3 regions of the Streptomyces parvus genome follow, and region 2 is predicted to be linked to each of the others. Evidence: riboswitches for the same ligand, from Rfam matches in the RefSeq annotation. Region 2 holds a riboswitch; each other region holds the start of a gene.
What was found. Region 2 has a riboswitch for cobalamin ahead of RNL97_RS22515 (ribonucleoside-diphosphate reductase subunit alpha). Riboswitches for the same ligand answer to the same signal wherever they lie in the genome.

Region 1 (7,312 bases), 1.1 Mb from region 2:
TGACCGGCTTGGGCGCCAGCCGGTCCAGGACCTTCTGGATGTCGGGGAGCGCGGGGGCCGTACCGCCTTCCAGGCCGTGTGCCACCCCGTCACCGCCGCCCGCCGCACCGGAGGCCTGCCGCGCGGCGGACAGCTCCGGCGGCACCAGCATCGACATCCGGTAGCGGCCGTTCCCCGGCAGCGGGACGCAGACCAGCAGATCGTCGACCGCGCCGTCCTCGCCGCGGTGCATCGAGCGCACCCCGTACCCGGGCGGCAGGTCCCACCCCACCTCCACATCGGCCAACATGTACTCCTCGGGGAACGCGCCGCCCTCGAAGGTGAGCCCGAGCCCCTTGCGCACCGCGGAGTGCGCCCCGTCGCACCCCACCAGGAACCGGGAGCGGACCTCCGTCTCGTCCCCGGACGTCGTCGTCAGCCGGCTGGTCACCCCGGCGGGATCCTGGGCGAACGCCACCAGCGCGGTCGACCGCTCGATCCCGGTGCCGTAGCGCCCGAGGAACTCCTCCAGAAGGCGCTCGGTGTCGCACTGCGGCAGCGCGGCGAAGCCGTACGGCACCTCGGGCGGCAGGGCCAGTTCGACCCGGCCCTGCTCGACCCCGTTCACGTACGTCAGCTGCCCGCGCATCGGGACCGCCGCGTCCAGCACCTCCCGCACCAGGCCCATCCGCTCGAAGAGCTCCAGGGTGCGCGGCTGGACGCCCACCGCCTTGGCGTACGGCAGCCGGGCGGGCAGCCGGTCCACGATCCGGCAGGCCACCCCCGCCCGCCGCAGTTCCGCGGCCAGCGTCAGGCCGACCGGGCCCGCGCCCACCACGAGGACGTCGGTCGATTCGCTGCGTGTCACCGGGGACTCCCGTCGTGGGCCCCCCGCGTACGGACCCCTCCATCGTCCTGCCCGCGGCGGCCATCGGCACCCGGACGGTCCTCAGCTTTCCGCAGGCGGGGTCATCGCCCACCGGATGGTCCTGGTCAGGGCCTTCCCGGCGGGCCGCACGCAGACCTCCTCGACCCCCGGCACCCGGGGCAGCCGCAACGGCTCCCGGGCCCAGGCCGGGAGCGCGGCCACGGCGTTCGCGGCGAGCACGGCGTACGGGGGACGGGCCGGCCAGGGCAGCGGCGGGTGCAGAAGAATGAAGCGGGCCGCGTCCAGGGCCTCCTGGGTGGCGCGCAGCTCCGGGCGGTAGGCGGCGATGCGCTCCGCCAGCTCCGCCCGGTCGTGCGGCGGGTCGGGGACGCCGAGGGCGTGGGCCACCGTCGCCATGTCATGGATGTACCCGTCGCACCCCGCGCCGTCCAACGGCCTTGCCCCGTACCGCTGATGGGCGCGGAGGAAGCTGTCCACCTCGGCGATGTGCACCCAGCACAGGAGGTGCGGATCAGCTGCGTGGTAGGGCTCCCCGGAGGGAGCGGTCCCGCGCACCCGGTCGTGCACGGACCGTACGCGGTCCACCGCCTCCTGGGCGTGCTCGGCCGTGCCGAACGTGGTCACCGCCAGGAACGTGCTGGTCCGCTGGAGCCGCCCCCAGGGATCGCCCCGGAAACCCGAGTGGCCCGCTACGGCGGCCATGGCGAGGGGGTGCAGCGACTGGAGGAGCAGGGCGCGCAGCCCGCCGATGAACATGGACGCGTCCCCGTGCACCCGGCGCACCGGCCTGTCCGGGCCGAACCAGCGGGGGCCGGGGGTGTGGTGGATCCGGGCCCGGTTCTCCGGCCCGGAAGGCCCCGCCACCCGGGCGAACAGGCTCCTGCCGAGCCGTTGCCGTACTCCGGAGCCGGACGCCGCCTTGTCCATACGACCCAGTATGCGGCGGCGACCATCCGCACCGGGAGCCCTACGGCACCCGGGCCGTCCACCCCGGCGTGGCGAACTTGGTCCGTACGAGCTCCTCGGCGCGGGCCAGCTCGGCGTCGGTCACGCTTCCGGTGGTGAGGCCGTGCCGCCTGCGGAACGAGTCGATCATCCGCTCGATCACCACCTGGCGCGGCAGTCCGGTCTGGCGCCGCAGCGGGTCCACGCGCTTCTTCGCCGACCGGGTGCCCTTGTCCGACATCTTCTCCTTGCCGATGCGGAGCACCTCCAGCATCTTGTCGGCGTCGATGTCGTACGCCATCGTCACGTGGTGCAGCACGGCCCCCGGCCCGCCGTCCGGCCCGACCACCCGCTTCTGCGCGGCCCCCGCGATCTTGCCGACGTCGGTGGCGATGTCGTTGAGCGGCTGGTACCAGGCCTTGATGCCCATGTCCGCGAGGGCTTCCAGCACCCAGTCGTCCAGGTAGGCGTAACTGTCGGCGAAGGACAGCCCCGACACCAGCGCCTGCGGCACCGCGAGCGAGTACGTGATGGTGGAGCTGGGCTCGGCGAACATCGCGCCGCCGCCCGAGATCCGGCGTACGACGTCCACGCCGTGGCGCTCCACCCCCGCCGGGTCCACCTCGTTGCGCAGCGACTGGAAGCTGCCGATGATCACGGCGGGGGAGTCCCACTCCCAGACCCGCAGGGTCGGCGGCCGCAGCCCCGCCGCCACCTCGGCGGTGATCACCTCGTCCAGCGCCATGTGCAGCGCGGGCGACTGAGGCGCGTCGTGGATCAGCTGCCAGTCGTAGTCGCTCCACTCCGTGGCCTGCGCCAGCGCCCGGCGTACGGCGATGGCGACGCCCTCCGCGCTCAGTCCCAGCATCACCGTGGAGTCGGGCAGCGCCGCCTCGATCCGGGCCGTGAGCCCGGCGGTGTCGGTGGTGGCGGGGGCTCCCTCCAGAGCCGCGTCGATCGCGAGGATCGCCTCGTCCGGTTCGAGGAAGAAGTCCCCGGCGACCCGGACGTCCCGCAGCGCCCCGCCCGCCACCTCCAGGTCCACCACGACCAGCTTGCCGCCGGGAACCTTGTACTCACCGTGCACAGCGCCGCCTCCAGCTCTCTCAGAGGGCCCGGCTCGCCGCATGGAGCCGGACACAACCGGATACAACGCACATCACGGTGTGGATCATCCCCGGTGCGGGGCGGGGGCGCGGTGGGGGCGACGCGCCGGGGCGGGGCGGGGTCGTGGACGGGCCGGTCCGGGCCGCCTGGTGAGTCCGCCCCGCCTCGCCCCTGGCATGATCGGCCGACATGGCAGACATGGCAGGCACCAGCGATGCACCCCGGCACATCCTGGTCATCGGTATGGGCGCCGGCGACCCCGACCATCTGACCCTCGCCGCGGTGAAGGCCATGCGCCGGGCCGACGTCTTCTTCGTGCTCGGCAAGGGCAAGGAGAAGGAGTCCCTGACCCGGCTGCGGCGCGACCTCCTCGACGAGCACCTCACGGGCCCCTACCGCGTGGTGGAGGCCGGCGACCCGTGGCGCGACCGCACCCAGGACGATGCCGCGCGCTACACCTCCGCCGTGCACGACTGGCGCCACCGCCGCGCCGACATCTGCGAACGCCTGATCATCGAGGAGCTCGCACCGGGGCAGTGCGGAGCCTTCCTGGTGTGGGGCGACCCGGCCCTGTACGACAGCACGCTCGCGATCCTCGACGACATCCGGGGGCGCGGCACGGTGGAATTCGGCCATGAGGTGATCCCCGGCATCAGCAGCGTCTCCGCCCTCGCCGCCCGGCACCGCGTCACCCTGAACCAGGTCGGCCGCCCCCTTCGCATCACCCCCGGCAGACGGTTGGCCCAGGGCTTCCCCGAGGACGACGGCGACATCGTCGTGATGCTCGACGGCCATGAGACGTTCAGCTGTCTGACGGGCCGGGGCCTGTGGATCCACTGGGGCGCGTACATCGGCACCCCCGACGAGATCCTGGTCTCCGGCCCGCTCGACGAGGTGGCCGACGAGATCAGCCGCCTGCGCGCGGAGGCCCGCGAACGGCACGGCTGGATCATGGACACCTATCTGCTGCGGCAGGGGCCGCGCGGCGAGAAGGCGGCGGGCGACGAGGGGGCGGCGGGCCGCCCGGCGGAAGGCGCGGACGGTTCGGTGGGCGGCCCGCTCGGCTGACCGGCCGGGGTCAGCGCCGGGACTCGTGTTCCCGGATGACGCCCAGTCCATGACCGAGGCTCGGGCACTCGGCGCTCAGGTCGTCACCTCGCACCAGGTAATTGTCCACCCGGCCGTCCGTCGGCCGCTCGACCGCGCGGTACTGCGTGCCGTTCACGGTGATCGTCCAGTCGTCGCCGTCCTGGGCCCACCCGACTGTCTTCTTCATATGACGTTTTCCGTTCCTCGATCGGGCCTGCCGGGGATCGGCAGGCCCGGGTAGTGGGAAGAAGAACGGCTTGTGACGCTCCGTGGTTCCGCATTCTCCTACGCCATTCGGTTACATCCGGGTCACTGCCTCCGCACAGTCGAGACGAGCGACCTGACCGACGGTCAGGGAGCGAATGGCCAGCAGTCGAACGGTCGGGGAACTGGATGAGCGTCGGCGCGCCGCTCGCGGGACGGGTGCCGCGGGTACGAGGCGTACACCGGTGCACCGGACCGCCCCGGGCGATGCGGGCCGGAGACGGCCGGAAAGGGCCGTCCGTGTCTCACGTCACCGTCCGCAGTGTGAACAGCGGTGTGCGCCCGGTGGCCGTCCGCCTAGGCTGGCCGGTGCAGCTGGTTCGCCCTGTCCGCCAGGCGGGGTGTCGTAAGAGGGAACCCGGTGGGAATCCGGGACTGCCCCGCAGCGGTGAGTGGGAACGACCGCCGTCATACGCACTGGGCCCGGCCGGGTCTGGGAAGCGACGGCCATTAGGTGTCTGCCCCGGCAGACGGGCCCGCGAGTCCGAAGACCTGCCCGTTGCCCGCACGCGACCGTTCGCGTGCGGAGATCTCGGTGACCTCGTGGGCGGGTCGGCGGAACCATCAGGTGGACGGGCACGGTTGGACGTGGCCCGGTGTCCGCCCGATGCGTCATCCCTTCGCGACCGCGTCCCGTCCCGGGATCTGCACCGCAGACACGCTCGCGAAGGAGAGTCACGTGACAGCGAAGCCCCCAGCCGCGGCAGCACGGGCCACCGTGTACGGCTACCCCCGCCAGGGTCGGAACCGTGAACTGAAGAAGGCCGTCGAGGGCTACTGGAAGGGCCGCGTCAGCGCCGACGCCCTCCGGCAGACCGCCGCGGAACTGCGCCGCGCAGCCTGGCAGCAGCTCGCCGAGGCCGGCGTCCACGAAGTCCCGACCGGTGACTTCTCGTACTACGACCATGTCCTGGACACCAGCGTCATGGCCGGCGCCGTCCCCGAGCGGCACCGCGACGCGGTCCGCGCCGACGCCCTCGACGGCTACTTCGCCATGGCCCGCGGCACGCAGGACGTCGCGCCGCTGGAGATGACGAAGTGGTTCGACACCAACTACCACTACCTCGTACCCGAGTTGGGGCCGGACACGGTGTTCGCCGCCGACTCCGCCAAGCAGGTCGCCGAGTTCAAGGAGGCCCTCGCGCTCGGCCACACCCCGCGTCCGGTCCTCGTCGGCCCCGTCACCTACCTCCTGCTCGCCAAGGCGGCCCCCGGTGTGGCCGCCGGCTTCGAGCCGCTCACCCTGCTGGACCGGCTCCTGCCCGTGTACGCCGAAGTCCTCGCCGACCTGCGTGCGGCGGGCGCCGAGTGGGTGCAGCTGGACGAGCCCGCCCTCGTCCAGGACCGCACCCCCGCCGAGCTGAACGCCGCCGCCCGCGCCTACCGCGAGCTCGGCGGAGTCACCGACCGGCCCAAGCTGCTGGTCGCCTCCTACTTCGGGCGGCTCGGCGAGGCGCTGGCGGTCCTGGCCAAGGCCCCCGTCGACGGGCTCGCGCTCGACTTCACCGGGACCGGCGCGGGCAACCTGGACGACCTCGTGGCCGCCGGCGGGCTGCCCGGCAAGCGGCTGGTCGCAGGCGTCGTCAACGGCCGCAACATCTGGATCAACGACTACGAGAAGTCCCTCGCCACCCTCGGCACCCTGCTCGGCCTCGCCGACCACGTCGAGGTCTCCGCCTCCTGCTCCCTGCTGCACGTCCCGCTGGACGCGGAGGCCGAGCGCGACATCGACCCGCAGATCGCCCGCTGGCTCTCCTTCGCCCGGCAGAAGACCGAGGAGATCGTCGTCCTGGCCCGCGGTCTGGCCTCCGGCACGGACGCCATCGCGGCCGAACTCGCCGCCAACCGGGCCGATCTGGCCTCCCGCACCGATGCCGCGATCACCCGCGACCCGGCCGTACGCGCCCGTACGGCGGCCATCACCGACGCGGACGGCCGCCGATCCCAGCCGTACGCCGAGCGGACCGCAGCGCAGCGCGCCCACCTCGGGCTGCCGCTGCTGCCGACCACCACCATCGGCTCCTTCCCGCAGACCACCGAACTGCGCACCGCACGGGCGGACCTGAGGGCGGGACGGATCGACCGGGCCGGGTACGAGGAGCGCATCAAGGACGAGATCCGCGAGGTGCTCGCCTTCCAGGAGAAGGCCGGGCTCGACGTCCTCGTGCACGGCGAGCCCGAACGCAACGACATGGTGCAGTACTTCGCCGAACAGCTCACCGGCTGCCTCGCCACCCAGCACGGGTGGGTCCAGTCCTACGGCACCCGGTACGTCCGCCCGCCGGTCCTCGCCGGGGACATCTCGCGCCCCGGGCCGATGACGGTGCGCTGGACCGCGTATGCGCAGTCGCTCACCGAACGCCCGGTCAAGGGCATGCTCACCGGGCCGGTCACCATGCTCGCCTGGTCCTTCGTCCGCGACGACCAGCCGCTCGGCGAGACCGCCCGCCAGGTGGCCCTCGCCCTGCGGGACGAGGTCGACGACCTGGAGGCGAACGGCACGTCGGTGATCCAGGTCGACGAGCCGGCGCTGCGCGAGACGCTCCCGCTGCGCGCCGCCGACCACGCCGCTTACCTGGAGTGGGCGACGGAGTCCTTCCGGCTGGCCACCGCCGGTGTGCGGCCGGAGACCCAGATCCACACCCACATGTGCTACGCCGAGTTCGGCGACATCGTGCAGGCCATCGACGACCTCGACGCCGACGTCGTCAGCCTGGAAGCCGCCCGCTCCCACATGCAGGTCGCCCGCGAACTGGCCGCCCACGGCTACCCGCGCGAGGCCGGACCCGGCGTCTACGACATCCACTCCCCTCGCATCCCCAGCACCGAGGAGGCAGCGGCCCTGCTGCGCAAGGGGCTTGAGGCCATCCCGGCGAAACGGCTGTGGGTGAACCCCGACTGCGGCCTGAAGACCCGTGGCTGGCCCGAGACCCGGGCCTCCCTGGAGAACCTGGTCGCCGCCGCGCGGAAGGTCCGTGCGGAGCTGCCATCCTGAGCGGCGTGAACCGGGCCCGGTGCGGGAGCGGCCGCCGCCGCTCC
Region 2 (7,312 bases):
CTCCCGGACCGGCGGTGCGCCCACGTTCGCGCTGGGTATGGCGGAGATCTTCTCCGCGGTGGTCGGCGGAACCGCCATGAAGGCGTTCTGGTACCACTTCGCCATCATGTTCGAGGCGCTCTTCATCCTCACGACGGTGGACGCGGGCACCCGGGTCGGGCGCTTCATGCTCCAGGACATGCTGGGCAACGCCTACAAGCCGTTCCGCGAGGTCAGCTGGAAGCCGGGCGTCTGGTTCGCCAGTGCCGTCGTGGTCGGCGGCTGGGGCTACTTCCTCTGGGTCGGCGTGCACGACCCGCTGGGCGGCATCAACCAGCTCTTCCCGCTCTTCGGCATCGCCAACCAGCTGCTGGCCGCCGTCGCGCTGGCCGTCTGCACCACCCTGCTCGTCAAGTCCGGCCGCCTGAAGTGGGCGTGGGTCACCGCGGTCCCGCTCGCCTGGGACGTGGCGGTCACGCTCACAGCGAGCTGGCAGAAGATCTTCTCCGACGACGTGAAGGTCGGCTTCTTCGCCCAGCGCGACAAGTACCAGGCGGGCATCGACGCGGGCGAGGTGCTGGCGCCGGCCAAGTCCATGGACGACATGCGGACCGTCGTCACCAACTCCACGGTCGACGGGGTGCTCAGCGCGCTGTTCGCGCTCCTCATCATCGTGGTGCTCGTGGACGCCGGCCGGGTCTGCTACAAGGCCATCCGCGACCCGGAGAGCGTCAAGCTCCACGAGACGCCGTACGTCGGGTCCAGGCTCGTCGCGCCGGCCTCGCTCTTCGCCACCAAGGAGGAGAAGGCCGAACTGGCCGCCGCCGGCGTCGGACCCGAGGGCGGCATCCGCAAGGAGCCGGCGGAGACGGGGAGCCGGACATGACGCTCGCGGACGTACGACGGGTGGCCGGACGGATCCGCTGGTACGTCCGTGAGCTGACCGGTGAGTCCGCGTACGACCGCTATGTGGCGCACGCCAGGACGCACGATCCGGACGCGCCGGTGATGACCCGTCGCGCCTTCGAACGCAGCCGCACGGACGCCCGCGAGGCGGATCCCCGCGAGGGCTTCCGCTGCTGCTGAGCCCGTCGGCCGAACCGGGGCCGCCGCATCCCGTCCAGGGGCGCGGCGGCCCCCTTCCGTGGACCCGCCCCGGGCGTGGCCGTGCGGGACGCCGAGCCCCTCACCGTACGAAAGGATGTGCCCATGACACCGCGCTCCCGGTCGCCCCGGCTCCGGCCCCTCCTTCTGACCACGGCGCTGGCCCTGGCCCTGGCGGCGACAGGCTGCGGCACCGAGCCGGCGCCCGGCTCGCAGACGGCGGCGGACAGGAGTTCCTCGGCCGGTGCGGCGCCCGGCCGGGCGGAGCTGGAGGCGCGGGCGCGGGCCGTGCAGACCGTCGCGGAGCATGTGTGGGTGACCGAGGCCGCGGGTTACGCCCTGGCCCGCCAGTCGGTCGGGGTGCTCGGCGAGGACGGGTTCGGCAGCGTCTACACCGACCCGGACGGCGGGCAGATCCGGCTGTCGGTGGAACGCCTCCCGCACGCCGGCGCCGACTGCACGGAGGGGCCCGCGTCGGGCAGCGGCCGGGAGCCCCTGGTGACCTGCGAGCGGGACGGCGAACAGTGGTACCGGGCCACGGAGTCGGGCCACGCGTACGCCCGGGAACAGGGCGACCTGGTCGTGACGTTGAGCGGAACACGCCAGGACGTGGACCGGGCGACGCTGCGGGCGGCAGCCCTGGCCGCCCACCGCGCCGACGACCACGAGCTGGACCAGGTACTGCCGCCGCCCGGCGAGGCCGCCGGTCAGCAGCCGGTCGAGCGGGGGGACCTGCCGCCGGTGGGCGACGGCGCCCCGAACAACGATGTGGGAGCGAGTGGCTGACATGGGAACCGACGCGGGAGCGAGCGGCTGATGGATCTGACGATCAGGGCGGCGGAGCCCGGCGAGTACGCCGTCCTCGGCGAGATCATCGCCGAGGCGTATCTCGGCGAGAGTCTGCTGGACGGCCCGCAGGACCCGTATCTGCTCAAGCTGCGGGCGGTCGGACAGCGCGCGGCCGAGGCCGAGGTCCTCGTCGCGCTCGACGCGGACGGGGCGGTGCTCGGCGGTGTGACGTATGCCGCACCGGGCACCCCGTGGCGCGACATCGCCGGTCCGGACGAGGCCGAATTCCGGATGCTGGCCGTGGCCCGCGAGGGGCGCGGACGGGGGGTGGGAGAGGCCCTCGTGCGGGCGTGCGTCGAGCGCGCACGGGCCACCGACGGCGTGCGGGCTCTGGTGCTGTCGACACAGCCGGCCATGCTCGCAGCCCAGAGGATCTACCGTCGGCTCGGCTTCGTACGGACCCCCGAACGGGACTGGGAACCGGTGCCGGGACTAGGGCTCATGACCTTCCGGCTGGAGCTGGAGGCTCCCTCCTGAGGGGCGCGCCGAATCGTCGCGACACAACATGTGGGGGCCGCTTCATCCGGCGGCCCCCACATGTATGCTCGACTTCGCTGTCGCCGCAGGGGAATCCGGTGCGAATCCGGAACTGTCCCGCAACGGTGTGATCAGTGCGCTTTTGCGCACCTTCAAGTCCGAAGACCTGCCGACAGCGCGTCCGGCTCGACCGAACCGGACGCCAGACGTCCGGGCCTCGCGGACAGGCCGGTGGACGCCGTCAGCAGTGCTGCCCCGCCCCGGGTTTCGCGCTGCCCGGCTCCCCCTCCTTCCGCCGGCCCCAGCCGAGCGAGGGAAAGCCCAGTGACCATCGCGCCCGCCGATCCGGTTTCAGCCACCGAATCCGCCGTGTCCGCAGCGTCCACCACGGCCGGGAAAGCCTCCGACGACGGACCCGGGACCGCCCTGCTGCGGACCCTGACCGACCTCACCGTCGATCTTCCCGACACCGACCCCGGCCGGGTCGCCGCCGCAGCCCTGCGCGGGCGCAACGCCCGCTCCGACGAGGCCGAGCTGCGCTCGCTGGCCACCGAGGCCGCCGCGGGGCTGATCTCCGAGGACCCGGCGTACTCCCGGCTGGCCGCCCGGCTGCTGACCCGCACGATCGCGGACGAGGCGGCGGGCCAGGGCGCCACGCACTTCTCCGCCTCGGTCGCCGTGGGCCACCGCGAGGGCCTGATCGCCGACCGCACCGCCGCCTTCGTCGAGCTGCACGCGAAGGCGCTGGACGAGCTGGTGGAGCGGACGCTGGCCGAGGGCGCGGACGACCGCTTCGGCTACTTCGGTCTCCGTACGCTGCACAGCCGCTACCTGCTGCGCCACCCGATCACCCGCCAGGTCATCGAGACCCCGCAGCACTTCATGCTGCGGGTGGCCGCGGGCCTCGCCGAGGACGAGTCGGCTCGGGCGCTGGACGAGGTCGCCGCGCTCTACGGGCTGATGAGCAAGCTGGACTACCTCCCCTCCTCACCCACCCTCTTCAACTCCGGTACGCGGCACCCGCAGATGTCCTCCTGCTATCTGCTGGACTCGCCGAAGGACGAGCTGGACTCGATCTACGACCGCTACCACCAGGTGGCGCGGCTCTCGAAGCACGCGGGCGGCATCGGCCTGTCGTACTCCCGCATCCGCGCCCGGGGTTCGCTGATCCGGGGCACCAACGGGCACTCCAACGGCATCGTGCCGTTCCTCAAGACGCTGGACGCCTCCGTGGCTGCGGTGAACCAGGGCGGCCGGCGCAAGGGCGCCGCGGCGGTCTACCTGGAGACCTGGCACGCGGACATCGAGGAGTTCCTGGAGCTCCGCGACAACACCGGTGAGGACCAGCGGCGTACGCACAACCTGAACCTGGCCCACTGGATCCCGGACGAGTTCATGCGCCGGGTCGACGCGGACACCGAGTGGTCGCTGTTCTCCCCGGCGGACGTGCCCGAGCTGGTCGACCTGTGGGGCGACGCGTTCGACGCCGCCTACCGCGCCGCCGAGGCCGAGGGCCTGGCCCGCAAGACGATGCCGGCGCGCGAGCTGTACGGCCGGATGATGCGGACCCTCGCGCAGACCGGCCAGGGCTGGATGACGTTCAAGGACGCCTCCAACCGGACCGCCAACCAGACCGCCGAGCCGGGCCGGGTCGTGCACTCGTCGAACCTGTGCACGGAGATCCTGGAGGTCACCGACGACGGCGAGACGGCCGTCTGCAACCTGGGCTCGGTCAACCTGGGCGCGTTCGTCGCGAACGGCTCGATCGACTGGGAGCGCCTGGACTCCACCGTCCGTACGGCGGTGACCTTCCTGGACCGGGTCGTCGACATCAACTTCTACCCGACCGAGCAGGCCGGGCGCTCCAACTCCCGCTGGCGGCCGGTGGGGCTGGGCGCGATGGGCCTCCAGGACGTCTTCTTCCAGCTGCGCCTGCCCTTCGACTCCCCCGAGGCCCGCGCGCTCTCCACGAAGATCTCCGAGCGGATCATGCTGGCCGCGTACGAGGCGTCCTGCGACCTCGCCGAGCGCTCGGGCCCGCTGCCGGCGTGGTCGCAGACGCGTGCCGCGCGCGGAGCGCTGCACCCCGACCACTACGCCACCGAGCTGAACTGGCCGGAGCGCTGGGACGCCCTGCGCGCCCGGATCGCGAAGACCGGCATGCGCAACTCCCTGCTGCTCGCCATCGCGCCGACCGCGACGATCGCCTCGATCGCGGGCGTGTACGAGTGCATCGAGCCGCAGGTCTCCAACCTGTTCAAGCGCGAGACGCTCAGCGGTGAGTTCCTCCAGGTCAACGCCTACCTGGTGGACGAGCTGAAGAAGCTCGGCGTGTGGGACGCCCGCACCCGTGAGGCGCTGCGCGAGGCCAGTGGCTCCGTGCAGGGCTTCGCCTGGATCCCCGAGGACGTGCGGGCGCTGTACCGCACGGCGTGGGAGATCCCGCAGCGCGGGCTGATCGACATGGCGGCGGCCCGTACGCCGTTCCTGGACCAGAGCCAGTCGCTCAACCTGTTCCTGGAGACGCCGACGATCGGCAAGCTCTCCTCGATGTACGCGTACGCCTGGAAGCAGGGGCTGAAGACGACGTACTACCTGCGTTCGCGCCCGGCGACCAGGATCGCCCGTGCCGCGTCCGGCCAGGCGTCCGCCGCCCCCATTCCCGTACAGCAGGCGCAGGCGCCCGACGCGGACGCCATCGCCTGCTCCCTGGAAAACCCCGAGTCCTGCGAGGCCTGCCAGTAATGAGCTCCACCCGAGACAAGAACCTGCTCGACCCGGGATTCGAGCTGACCCTGCGTCCCATGCGCTACCCGGACTTCTACGAGCGCTACCGGGACGCGATCAAGAACACCTGGACCGTGGAGGAGGTCGACCTCCACTCGGACGTCGCCGACCTCGCGAAGCTGTCGCCGGGTGAGCAGCACATGATCGGCCGGCTGGTGGCGTTCTTCGCGACCGGTGACTCGATCGTCTCCAACAACCTCGTGCTGACGCTGTACAAGCACATCAACTCCCCCGAGGCGCGGCTGTACCTGTCGCGGCAGCTCTTCGAGGAGGCCGTGCACGTCCAGTTCTATCTGACGCTGCTGGACACCTACCTGCCCGATCCGGACGACCGGGCGGCGGCGTTCGACGCGGTCGAGGAGATCCCGTCGATCCGCGAGAAGGCGCAGTTCTGCTTCAAGTGGATGGACTCGGTCGAGAAGATCGAGCGGCTGGAGACGAAGGCCGACCGCCGTCGCTTCCTGCTGAACCTGATCTGCTTCGCGGCCTGCATCGAGGGGCTGTTCTTCTACGGCGCGTTCGCCTACGTGTACTGGTTCCGCTCGCGCGGCCTGCTGCACGGTCTCGCCACGGGCACCAACTGGGTGTTCCGTGACGAGACGATGCACATGAACTTCGCGTTCGAGGTCGTGGACACCGTCCGCAAGGAGGAGCCGGACCTCTTCGACGACGAGCTCCAGCAGCAGGTCACCGACATGTTGAAGGAGGCCGTCGACGCGGAGCTGCAGTTCGGCCGCGACCTGTGCGGCGACGGGCTGCCGGGGATGAACACCGAGTCGATGCGCGAGTACCTGCAGTGCGTCGCCGACCAGCGGCTCGCCCGCCTCGGCTTCCCGACGGTGTACGGCTCGGAGAACCCGTTCTCCTTCATGGAGCTGCAGGGCGTCCAGGAGCTGACGAACTTCTTCGAGCGCCGCCCGTCCGCCTACCAGGTGGCCGTCGAGGGCTCGGTCGGGTTCGACGACGACTTCTAGACCCGAGGGGTCCTCAGACCCTGGCCCAACTCCTGAGGTGAGGGCGCCGCGTGGCCGTGACAGGCCGCGCGGCGCTTTCCGTTTCCGTGGGTTCCGCCTCCCTGCGCGCGGCGTCGCGCAGCTGGCGGTCGATGCGGCGCTCACGCGCGAGGCCGAGGCCCGCGGGGAGGAGGACGAGGGCGAGGAGGGCGGTCACGACGAGGTAGTCCAGGAAGAGGTTCATGGCTCCACCTTCGTCCCCCCGGGGGATTGTGGTCAGTGGCAGCACTGCCACACAGCATCAAATTACTGCCACAATGACTCCATGCTGCAAAATGTCGCCGTCCTGCTGCTGGACGAGGTCCACCCCTTCGAACTCGGCGTGCTGTGCGAGGTGTTCGGCCTCGACCGCAGCGAAGAGGGGCTGCCGGTGCACGATTTCGCGGTGGTCTCCGCCGAGGGGCCCCGGCTGAGCACCCACGCGGGCTTCACCATCAGCACGCCCTACGGCCTGGACCGGCTGGAGGAGGCCGACCTCGTCGCCGTCCCCGCGAGCGGCAACGTCATGGCCCGGACGTATCCGGAAGAGGCCCTCTCGGCGCTCCGCCGGGCCGTGGAGCGCGGTGCGCGGGTGCTGAGCGTCTGTTCGGGGGCGTACGTCCTCGGCGCGGCCGGGCTGCTGGACGGCCGCCGCTGCACGACGCACTGGCGGCACGCGGCGGATCTGGCCCGCCGCTACCCGAGGGCGATCGTGGAGCCGGACGTGCTCTACGTCGACGAGGGCCCGGTCATCACCTCGGCCGGGACCGCCGCCGGGATCGACGCCTGCCTGCATCTGGTCCGCCAGGAGTACGGGCAGGACGCGGCCAACACCATCGCCCGGCGGATGGTGGTCCCGCCGCACCGGGACGGCGGCCAGGCGCAGTACATCGACCGGCCGCTGCCCAGGAACGCCTGCGACACCGTCGGCGCCACCCTGGCGTGGATGGAGCAGCACCTCGACCGGGAGATGACGGTGGAGCAGCTGGCCGCGCAGGCGCACATGTCACCGCGCACCTTCGCCCGGCGGTTCCAGCAGGAGACCGGGACCACGCCGTACCGCTGGCTGCTGCGGCAGCGGGTGCTGCTGGCCCAGCACCTGCTGGAGACCTCCGACCGGACGA
Region 3 (7,312 bases), 3.5 Mb from region 2:
AGCACGAGGTTGCCCTCACGCCCCTCCCGGGTCGCCTGCCGCAGATCGTCCCGGCGCACCACGAGCCCGCGCCCGGCCCGCCCGCGCGCACGCTGGTGCGGGGCGGCGGCCTGCACGGTCGCGGCCAGATGCAGCTTGGTCAGCGCCCCCTCGGGCCGCCGCGCGCCGGTGGTACGGCCATGCTCGGTACGGGCCCGGGAGCGCCGCCCCGCAGCACCTTCGCCGAGCCCCGGCACGCTGAGCATCTTCGTCCGGAACGGCTCGGCGGAGGCCACGGGCTGCTGCTCGCCCCCGGCGGGCCGTCCGGGCGTGTCGGGCGCGCCCCGGGGGGCCGGGGACGGAGAGTCGCCCTCCGAGCCCCGGGGCGGCGTACGGTCCTCCCCGTCGGCCTGCGGCGGCACCCCACCGCCCCCACCGCCGTCACCGCCACCGTCGGGACCGGGGTCGGGGTCGTCGTCGTTGTCCTGCCCCTGGTCCCCGCCGGCCTCGTCCAGGGTCTGGTCGAGCTTGTCCTCGTCGAGACCGGGCGCGTCGAACGGGTTGCGCCGCCGCCGGTGGGGGAGGGCCAGCAGGGCCGCCCGGCGTACGTCGTCGGCGGTGACCTCCTCGCGGCCGGCCCAGGCGGCGAGCGCGGTGGCGGTACGGGCCATCACGATGTCGGCCCGCATCCCGTCGACCTCGAACGCGGCGCAGGTGGCCGCGATCTGCCGCAACACGCCGTCGCTCAGCACGACCCGGGGCAGCAGGACGCGCGCGGCGGCGATCCGCTCGCGCAGGGCGCCCTCCTCCTCGGCCCAGCGCGCGGCGAAGCCCTCGGGATCGTCGTCGTACGCGAGCCGACGGCGCACGACCTCGACCCGCTCGTCGGTGTCCCGGGACGCGGAGACCTCCACGGTCAGCCCGAACCGGTCCAGCAACTGCGGCCGCAGCTCGCCCTCTTCCGGGTTCATCGTCCCGACCAGCAGGAACCGCGCCGCATGCCGTACGGAGACGCCTTCGCGCTCGACGTACGAGGCGCCCATGGCCGCCGCGTCCAGCAGCAGGTCCACCAAGTGGTCGTGGAGGAGGTTGACCTCGTCCACGTACAGGATCCCGCGGTGCGCGTCGGCCAGCAGCCCCGGCTCGAACGCCTTCACGCCCTCCGAGAGCGCCCGCTCGATGTCCAGCGCCCCCACCAGCCGGTCCTCGGACGCCCCGACCGGCAGCTCCACGGTCCGCGCGGCCCGCGACACCCCGGCCGCCTCCGCGTGCGGCCCATCAGGACACGCAGGGTCCGGCGAGACCGGGTCACAGGAGAACCGGCACCCCGGTACGACGGAGACCTCGGGCATCAGCGCGGCCAGCGCCCGCACGGCGGTGGACTTGGCGGTCCCCTTCTCACCCCGCACGAGCACCCCGCCGACGGCCGGACTGACGGCGTTCAGCAAGAGCCCGAGCCGCAGATCGTCCTGCCCGACGATCGCGGTGAAGGGATACGGCGTACTCACAAGGCCTCCTCGTCGACATGCTGTTCAGCTTCTACGGGACCGGTCGCACCAAGCCCCTGGGGCGTGGCGATCTCACGCCCCTCCGGCGACGGAGCAGCGGGGTCCGGGGCAGCGGCCCGGACCGCCGAACCACCCGCACCCGGCGTCGGCGCCCCCGGCGGAACGAACGGCAGCCCCCCCGGCGCACCCCCCTCGATCAAGCGCCACAACGCATCCGTGTCCGCGTGCTCCTCCACCAGATCCCCGAGCCGGTCCAGCTGCTCCTCCCGCAGCACCCCGAAACTCGTGTCCGGCGCGGGAACGAACCGCCGCCCGGCGGCCCGGGCCACCTCCACCAGGAACCGCCGCCGGAACGCATCGCTCTCCAGCGAGCCGTGCCAGTGCGTCCCCCACACCGCCCCCACCCGGCACCCGTCCAGGAACGGCTCCCCGCTCCGTACGTCGGCCACCCCGTGGTGGATCTCGTACCCCTCCACGGTCTCGCCCAGCGCCGAACCGACCGGCCGCGCCAGGGTCTTGTCCCGGTCGAAGCGAATCCGCACGGGAAGGACCCCCAGCCCGGCCACGACCCCCGCCCGCGACTCCACCTCGTCCTCGATCCGCTCACCGAGCACCTGGAACCCGCCGCAGATCCCCAGCACGGGCCGGCCCTCCGCAGCCCGCCGCACCAGCGCCTCCGCGAGGCCGCGCTCCCGCAGCCAGGCCAGCGCCTTCACCGTGCCGCGCGTCCCCGGCACGATCACCAGGTCCGCGTCGGCCAGCTCCTCCGCCCGGTCCACGAACCGCACGACGACGCCCGGTTCGGCGGCCAGCGCGTCCACATCCGTGAAGTTGGACATCAGCGGCACCGCGCAGACCGCGACCCGCAGCACGTCCTCCCCCTGGGGCGGCGCCACGACCGACTCCCGCACCGCCCCCCGCAGGGAGACCCGCAGGCCGTCCTCCTCGTCGATGCCGAGCCCGTGGGCGTACGGCAGCACCCCGTACGTCCGCCGCCCGGTCAGCCCGTACAGCATGTCGAGGCCCGGCTCCAGCAGCGAGACGTCCCCCCGGAACTTGTTGACCAGGTAGCCCGCGACCAGCGACTGGTCCTCTGCGCTCAGCAGCGCCGTCGTCCCGAAGAACGAGGCGAAGACCCCGCCGCGGTCGATGTCCCCGACGACCAGCACGGGGAAGCGGGCGGCGCGCGCGATCCCCATGTTCACGATGTCGGTGCGCCGGAGGTTGATCTCGGCGGGGGAGCCGGCCCCCTCGCAGATCACCGCGTCGTACGTCGACCGCAGCTCCTCCAGGCAGGCGGTCACCGTGCCGAGCAGCGCCTCCTGACGGCCTCCGTGGTACCCGCGGGCGCTCATCTCGCCGACCGGCTTCCCCATCAGGACGACCTGGCTGGACCGGTCGCTGCCGGGCTTCAGCAGCACCGGGTTCATCAGGGCCGTCGGCTCCACCCGGGCGGCCTGCGCCTGCATCGCCTGGGCCCGCCCGATCTCCGCACCCTCGCGGGTCACGAAGGAGTTGAGGGACATGTTCTGCGCCTTGAACGGCGCGACCTTCACGCCCCGGCGCACCAGCCAGCGGCAGATGCCCGCCGTGACGACGCTCTTGCCCGCGTCCGAGGTCGTTCCCGCGACCAGCAGCCCGCCGCCCCTCATGCCCGCCCCCGTTCCCGTACCGCACGCGACCGTGCCGTACTGCTCCCCGCTATACCGTTCCCTGCCGTACCGCTCATGCCCGACCCCGCTTCCGCCCCGCGACCGACCGCCGCGCGGCCAGGCGGCCCGCAGCCAACCGGCCCGCCACGCACACCCCCAGGGCCAGCGCGCTCACCCGGCGCGACAACCGCACCGCGCGCTCGATGTCCGCGCCCCGCACGTCCCGCCCGGCCGCCCCGTTCAGCACCGGCCGGTGCTCGACGCGCCCCGCGTACGCGAGCGTGCCGCCCAGCCTTACGCCGAGCGCCCCCGCGAACGCGGCCTCCACGGGTCCCGCGTTCGGACTCGGGTGGCGGTGCGCGTCCGCCCTCCAGGCGCGTACGGCCTCCGCGGGCCGCCCGCCGCCGACCACGGCCAGCGCGGCCGTCAGCCGGGCGCCCGGCCAGCCGGCCACGTCGTCCAGGCGGGCCGAGGCCCAGCCGTAGCGGCGGTGGCGGGGCGACTTGTGGCCGACCATCGCGTCCAGCGTGTTCACCGCCCGGAACCCGACCAGCCCCGGCACTCCGCCGATCGCCCCCCACACCAGCGCACCGACGACGGCGTCCGAGGTGTTCTCGGCGACCGACTCCACGACCGCGCGGGCGATCCCCGGCCCGTCCAGCGCGTGCGGATCGCGCCCGCACAGATGCGGCAGCCGCTCCCGGGCCACCTCCAGGTCCCCGGCGGCCAGCGCGCCCCCGATGGCGCGGGCCTCCCGGCCCAGCGACGTACCGCCGACGACGGACCAGACGGTGGCGGCGGTCAGCGTGACGGCGAGCGCGGGGCGTCCCCCTACGGCGCGGGCGGTCAGCGCGGCGGCCCCCACGGCGCCTCCGGCGCACACCAGGGTGTGCAGCGCGCCCCGGCCGCGGTCGTCGCGCCACAACAGGGACTCGACCCGCGCCGCGGCGCGGCCGAATCCGGCGACGGGGTGGCCCCGGCGGGGATCGCCGAGCAGCGCGTCGGCGATCAGCCCGGCCGTGGCGCCGTACGCGAAGACACGGTCGGCACGCACGGCTCAGCCCGTCGCGGAAAGAGGCGTTCCGACACGGAGGGGGACAGGAAGCGGCGCACGGCGGCCGGGCATGGCGTAGGTCCTCACTCAGGGTCCGCGCCCTGGTTCGACGTGACCGGCGACGAGAGTCTCCTGGCTCCCGGATCCGCAGTTCCCCCGGCCTTCCAGCCCGCGTACCGCGAGCCGTGACGTCCGGTGTGGGGGAGTGCTCCCCGGTGACAGTGGCGGGACCGCGCCGGATTCACACCGGCTTCCTCTGCTGTCGCCGTAAATGGCTCAGGCAGTCCACCACGCCCCGAGAACAGCCGTCAACTCGCTGTTGACCTGCGGGGCTCCACTGTGGGCGGACGCACATCGGGCCGGACACACGAGGGTGTGTCCGGCCCGGGGGAGTGCGGGGTACGGGGTCAGGCGACGATCAGATAGATCCCGTACGAGACCGCCGCCACGCAGAGCCCGAAGCAGGCGTACGCACCGGTGCGGGCCAGCGCGACCGATCCGCCGGAGGCGCTGCCTCCGGCCGTCGCGGACTGCTTGGAGAGGGCGACGATGCCCAGGGTGAAGAGGCCGACCAGCGCGACGGTGACCACGAGGCTGACACCGAAGACGGAGGCGAGAGCTGCCCAGTCGATTTTCATGCGGATCTTTCCTTACACCTTGGCCGGCGGCCGGGCCGGGTCGTCGGGAGCCGAGGCCGGGATGGTGGTGATGAGGTCGGCGGCCGGGACCCCGACGGGCGGCGGCTGGACCGCGGCGATGGCCGTGGTGACGATGCCCTGGGGCTCGTCGCCGTCCGCGTCGTTGACGTTGGTGTGGTCCACGGGCTGGCGGCGCGAGGCCAGCCAGATCGCGAAGGAGCCGCCGACGAGCAGGATCGCGGTGACGGCGATGCCCCACGTGCCCTGCTTGGTCAGGAACTCGGCGGCGGCGCCGACCAGACCCGCCGCCGGCAGCGTCAGACCCCAGGCGACGAACATCCGGGTGGCGGTGGACCAGCGGACCACGCCGCCCTTGCGGCCGAGGCCCGCGCCCATCACGGCGCCGGAGCAGGACTGCGTGGTGGAGAGCGAGAAGCCGAGGTGCGAGGAGGCCAGGATGACGGTCGCCGCACTGGTCTGGGCGGCGAAGCCCTGCGGCGGCCGGAGGTCGGTCAGGCCCTTGCCCATGGTGCGGATGATGCGCCAGCCACCGAGGTAGGTGCCGAGCGCGATGGCGACACCGGCGGAGACGATGACCCACAGCGGCGGGTTGGAACCGGGGGCCAGGACACCGCTGGTGACCAGGGCGAGGGTGATGATGCCCATCGTCTTCTGGGCGTCGTTGGTGCCGTGGGCGAGCGAGACGAGACCGGCGGAGGCGATCTGCCCGGCCCGGTAGCCCTTGGCGGTCGACTTCAGTTGGTTCGGGTCGGTGACGTTCCGGTTGATCCGGTACGTCAGCCGGGTGGCCAGCATCGCGGCGATGCCGGCGACCAGCGGGGCGGCGATCGCGGGGAGCAGCACCTTGGTGACGACGGTGCCGCCGTTGATCGAGGACCAGCCGGCCGACATGACCGCGGCGCCGATCAGACCGCCGAACAGGGCGTGGGAGGAGCTGGAAGGCAGCCCCAGCAGCCAGGTCAGCAGATTCCACAGGATGGCGCCGACGAGCGCCGCGAAGATGACCTCGGTTCTGAGGCCGTCCTCGTTGACAATCCCGCCGGAGATCGTCTTGGCGACCTCCACCGACAGGAACGCGCCGATCAGGTTGAGAACGGCGGACATGGCCACCGCTGTCTTGGGCTTCAGTGCGCCGGTCGAGATGGTGGTCGCCATCGCGTTGGCGGTGTCGTGGAAACCGTTCGTGAAATCGAACACGAGAGCTGTTACGACCACAATCGCAAGCAGCAGCGTGATGTGTTCCATTTACCCAGGCAATCGTTCGACGTCAGTGGCTCGTGGACCGTAGGCAACCTGGGTGAACGGAAGATGAACTGGGCAGGGCGCTACGGTGACCCCAAGCGGAGCCCAGTGCTTCCGCTTGTGTGCGGGTGGGGTTGTCCGAGGCCGGAGGGGCGCGGCGTGGGCTGCCCTTTGCCGCCCGTTGGCGAACATTTTGAACGGCCGTTCGGCACCCTGAAGAGATCCCCGTCACTCCCCGGGTGACGTTCCGGTTGCGCGCCTTCCCCCCTACGCTCGCCCCATGAGCGAGCAGCAGCCGGAATCCGTCCGCCAGGTCTGGCAGGACGTCGTCGACACGGCCCGCCGGAGCGCGGCGGACGGCCTCGTCGTCGGCACCTCCGGCAACGTCTCCGCCCGCGTGGGCGACCTCGTCCTGGTGACGCCCAGCGGGGTGCCCTACGACCGGCTCGGGCCCGGGGACGCGGTCGGCGTCGACCTGGAAGGACGCCAGGTCCTCGGGGACCTGGGGCCGACCAGCGAACTCCCCCTCCACCTGGCGGTCTACCGCTCCACCGACGCCGCCGCCGTGGTCCACACCCACGCCGTGCACGCCACCGCCGTCTCCACCCTCGTCGCCGAGGTCCCGCTCGTGCACTACGCGGCGGCCATCCTCGGCGGCCCCGTCCGCACCGCCGCCTACGCGCGCTACGGCACCCCGGAGCTGGCCGACGCCATGCTGGAGGCCCTCCGGGACCGCACCGGGTGCCTGCTCGCCAACCACGGCACCGTCACCTACGGCGGCACGCTCGACCAGGCCTACGACCGCACCGCCCAACTGGAGTGGCTGTGCCGCCTCTGGCTCACCGCGAGCTCGGTGCCCGGCCGCACCCCGGCCCTGCTCTCCACCGCCCAGCTGGCCGAGGTGACCGAGGCCCTGAAGGGATACGGCCAGCGCGGCTGACCGGGGGCGGGCCGGGGTCCGCCCCCGGACGGCCCCCGCCCGCTGGCAGCCCGGCTCCCGCCCCGCGAGACTGAAGCGGTGCGCCCGGTAACCGCGACGGCAGCGGCCGTCACCTCGATCCTCGGCGTCGGCGCGGCAGCGGTCGCGGCCGGCCGGTACGCCAGCGCCGCCGCCCTCAAGGCGACGCCCCGACGTCCCCTCCCCGCCGACCGCAGACTCACCGTGCACGCCACCGCGGCCGGGCAGGTCACCCTCACCCGTTCCCTCTCGGCGCTCCG

Region 1: linked by a shared signal. The riboswitch ahead of metE (5-methyltetrahydropteroyltriglutamate--homocysteine S-methyltransferase) and the one ahead of RNL97_RS22515 (ribonucleoside-diphosphate reductase subunit alpha) in region 2 are both predicted to bind cobalamin.
Region 3: linked by a shared signal. The riboswitch ahead of RNL97_RS06850 (cobalamin biosynthesis protein) and the one ahead of RNL97_RS22515 (ribonucleoside-diphosphate reductase subunit alpha) in region 2 are both predicted to bind cobalamin.

The regions. Positions count from the first base shown of each region.
Region 1 is NZ_CP135079.1:5,873,955-5,881,266, forward strand. Features, by position in the region: gene RNL97_RS27435 (FAD-dependent monooxygenase) at 1-847, opposite strand, end outside; gene RNL97_RS27440 (oxygenase MpaB family protein) at 929-1,795, opposite strand; gene RNL97_RS27445 (lipoate--protein ligase family protein) at 1,836-2,900, opposite strand; gene cobF (precorrin-6A synthase (deacetylating)) at 3,119-3,988, shown strand; gene RNL97_RS27455 (hypothetical protein) at 3,999-4,196, opposite strand; cobalamin riboswitch at 4,586-4,775, shown strand; gene metE (5-methyltetrahydropteroyltriglutamate--homocysteine S-methyltransferase) at 4,953-7,268, shown strand.
Region 2 is NZ_CP135079.1:4,734,810-4,742,121, reverse strand. Features, by position in the region: gene RNL97_RS22535 (carbon starvation CstA family protein) at 1-865, shown strand, start outside; gene RNL97_RS22530 (YbdD/YjiX family protein) at 862-1,065, shown strand; gene RNL97_RS22525 (hypothetical protein) at 1,189-1,869, shown strand; gene RNL97_RS22520 (GNAT family N-acetyltransferase) at 1,900-2,409, shown strand; cobalamin riboswitch at 2,474-2,597, shown strand; gene RNL97_RS22515 (ribonucleoside-diphosphate reductase subunit alpha) at 2,734-5,154, shown strand; gene RNL97_RS22510 (ribonucleotide-diphosphate reductase subunit beta) at 5,154-6,170, shown strand; gene RNL97_RS22505 (hypothetical protein) at 6,184-6,393, opposite strand; gene RNL97_RS22500 (GlxA family transcriptional regulator) at 6,475-7,312, shown strand, end outside.
Region 3 is NZ_CP135079.1:1,271,792-1,279,103, reverse strand. Features, by position in the region: gene RNL97_RS06860 (putative cobaltochelatase) at 1-1,487, opposite strand, end outside; gene RNL97_RS06855 (cobyric acid synthase) at 1,484-3,139, opposite strand; gene RNL97_RS06850 (cobalamin biosynthesis protein) at 3,213-4,193, opposite strand; cobalamin riboswitch at 4,319-4,450, opposite strand; gene RNL97_RS06845 (hypothetical protein) at 4,601-4,831, opposite strand; gene RNL97_RS06840 (inorganic phosphate transporter) at 4,844-6,097, opposite strand; gene RNL97_RS06835 (class II aldolase/adducin family protein) at 6,375-7,034, shown strand; gene RNL97_RS06830 (alpha/beta hydrolase) at 7,113-7,312, shown strand, end outside.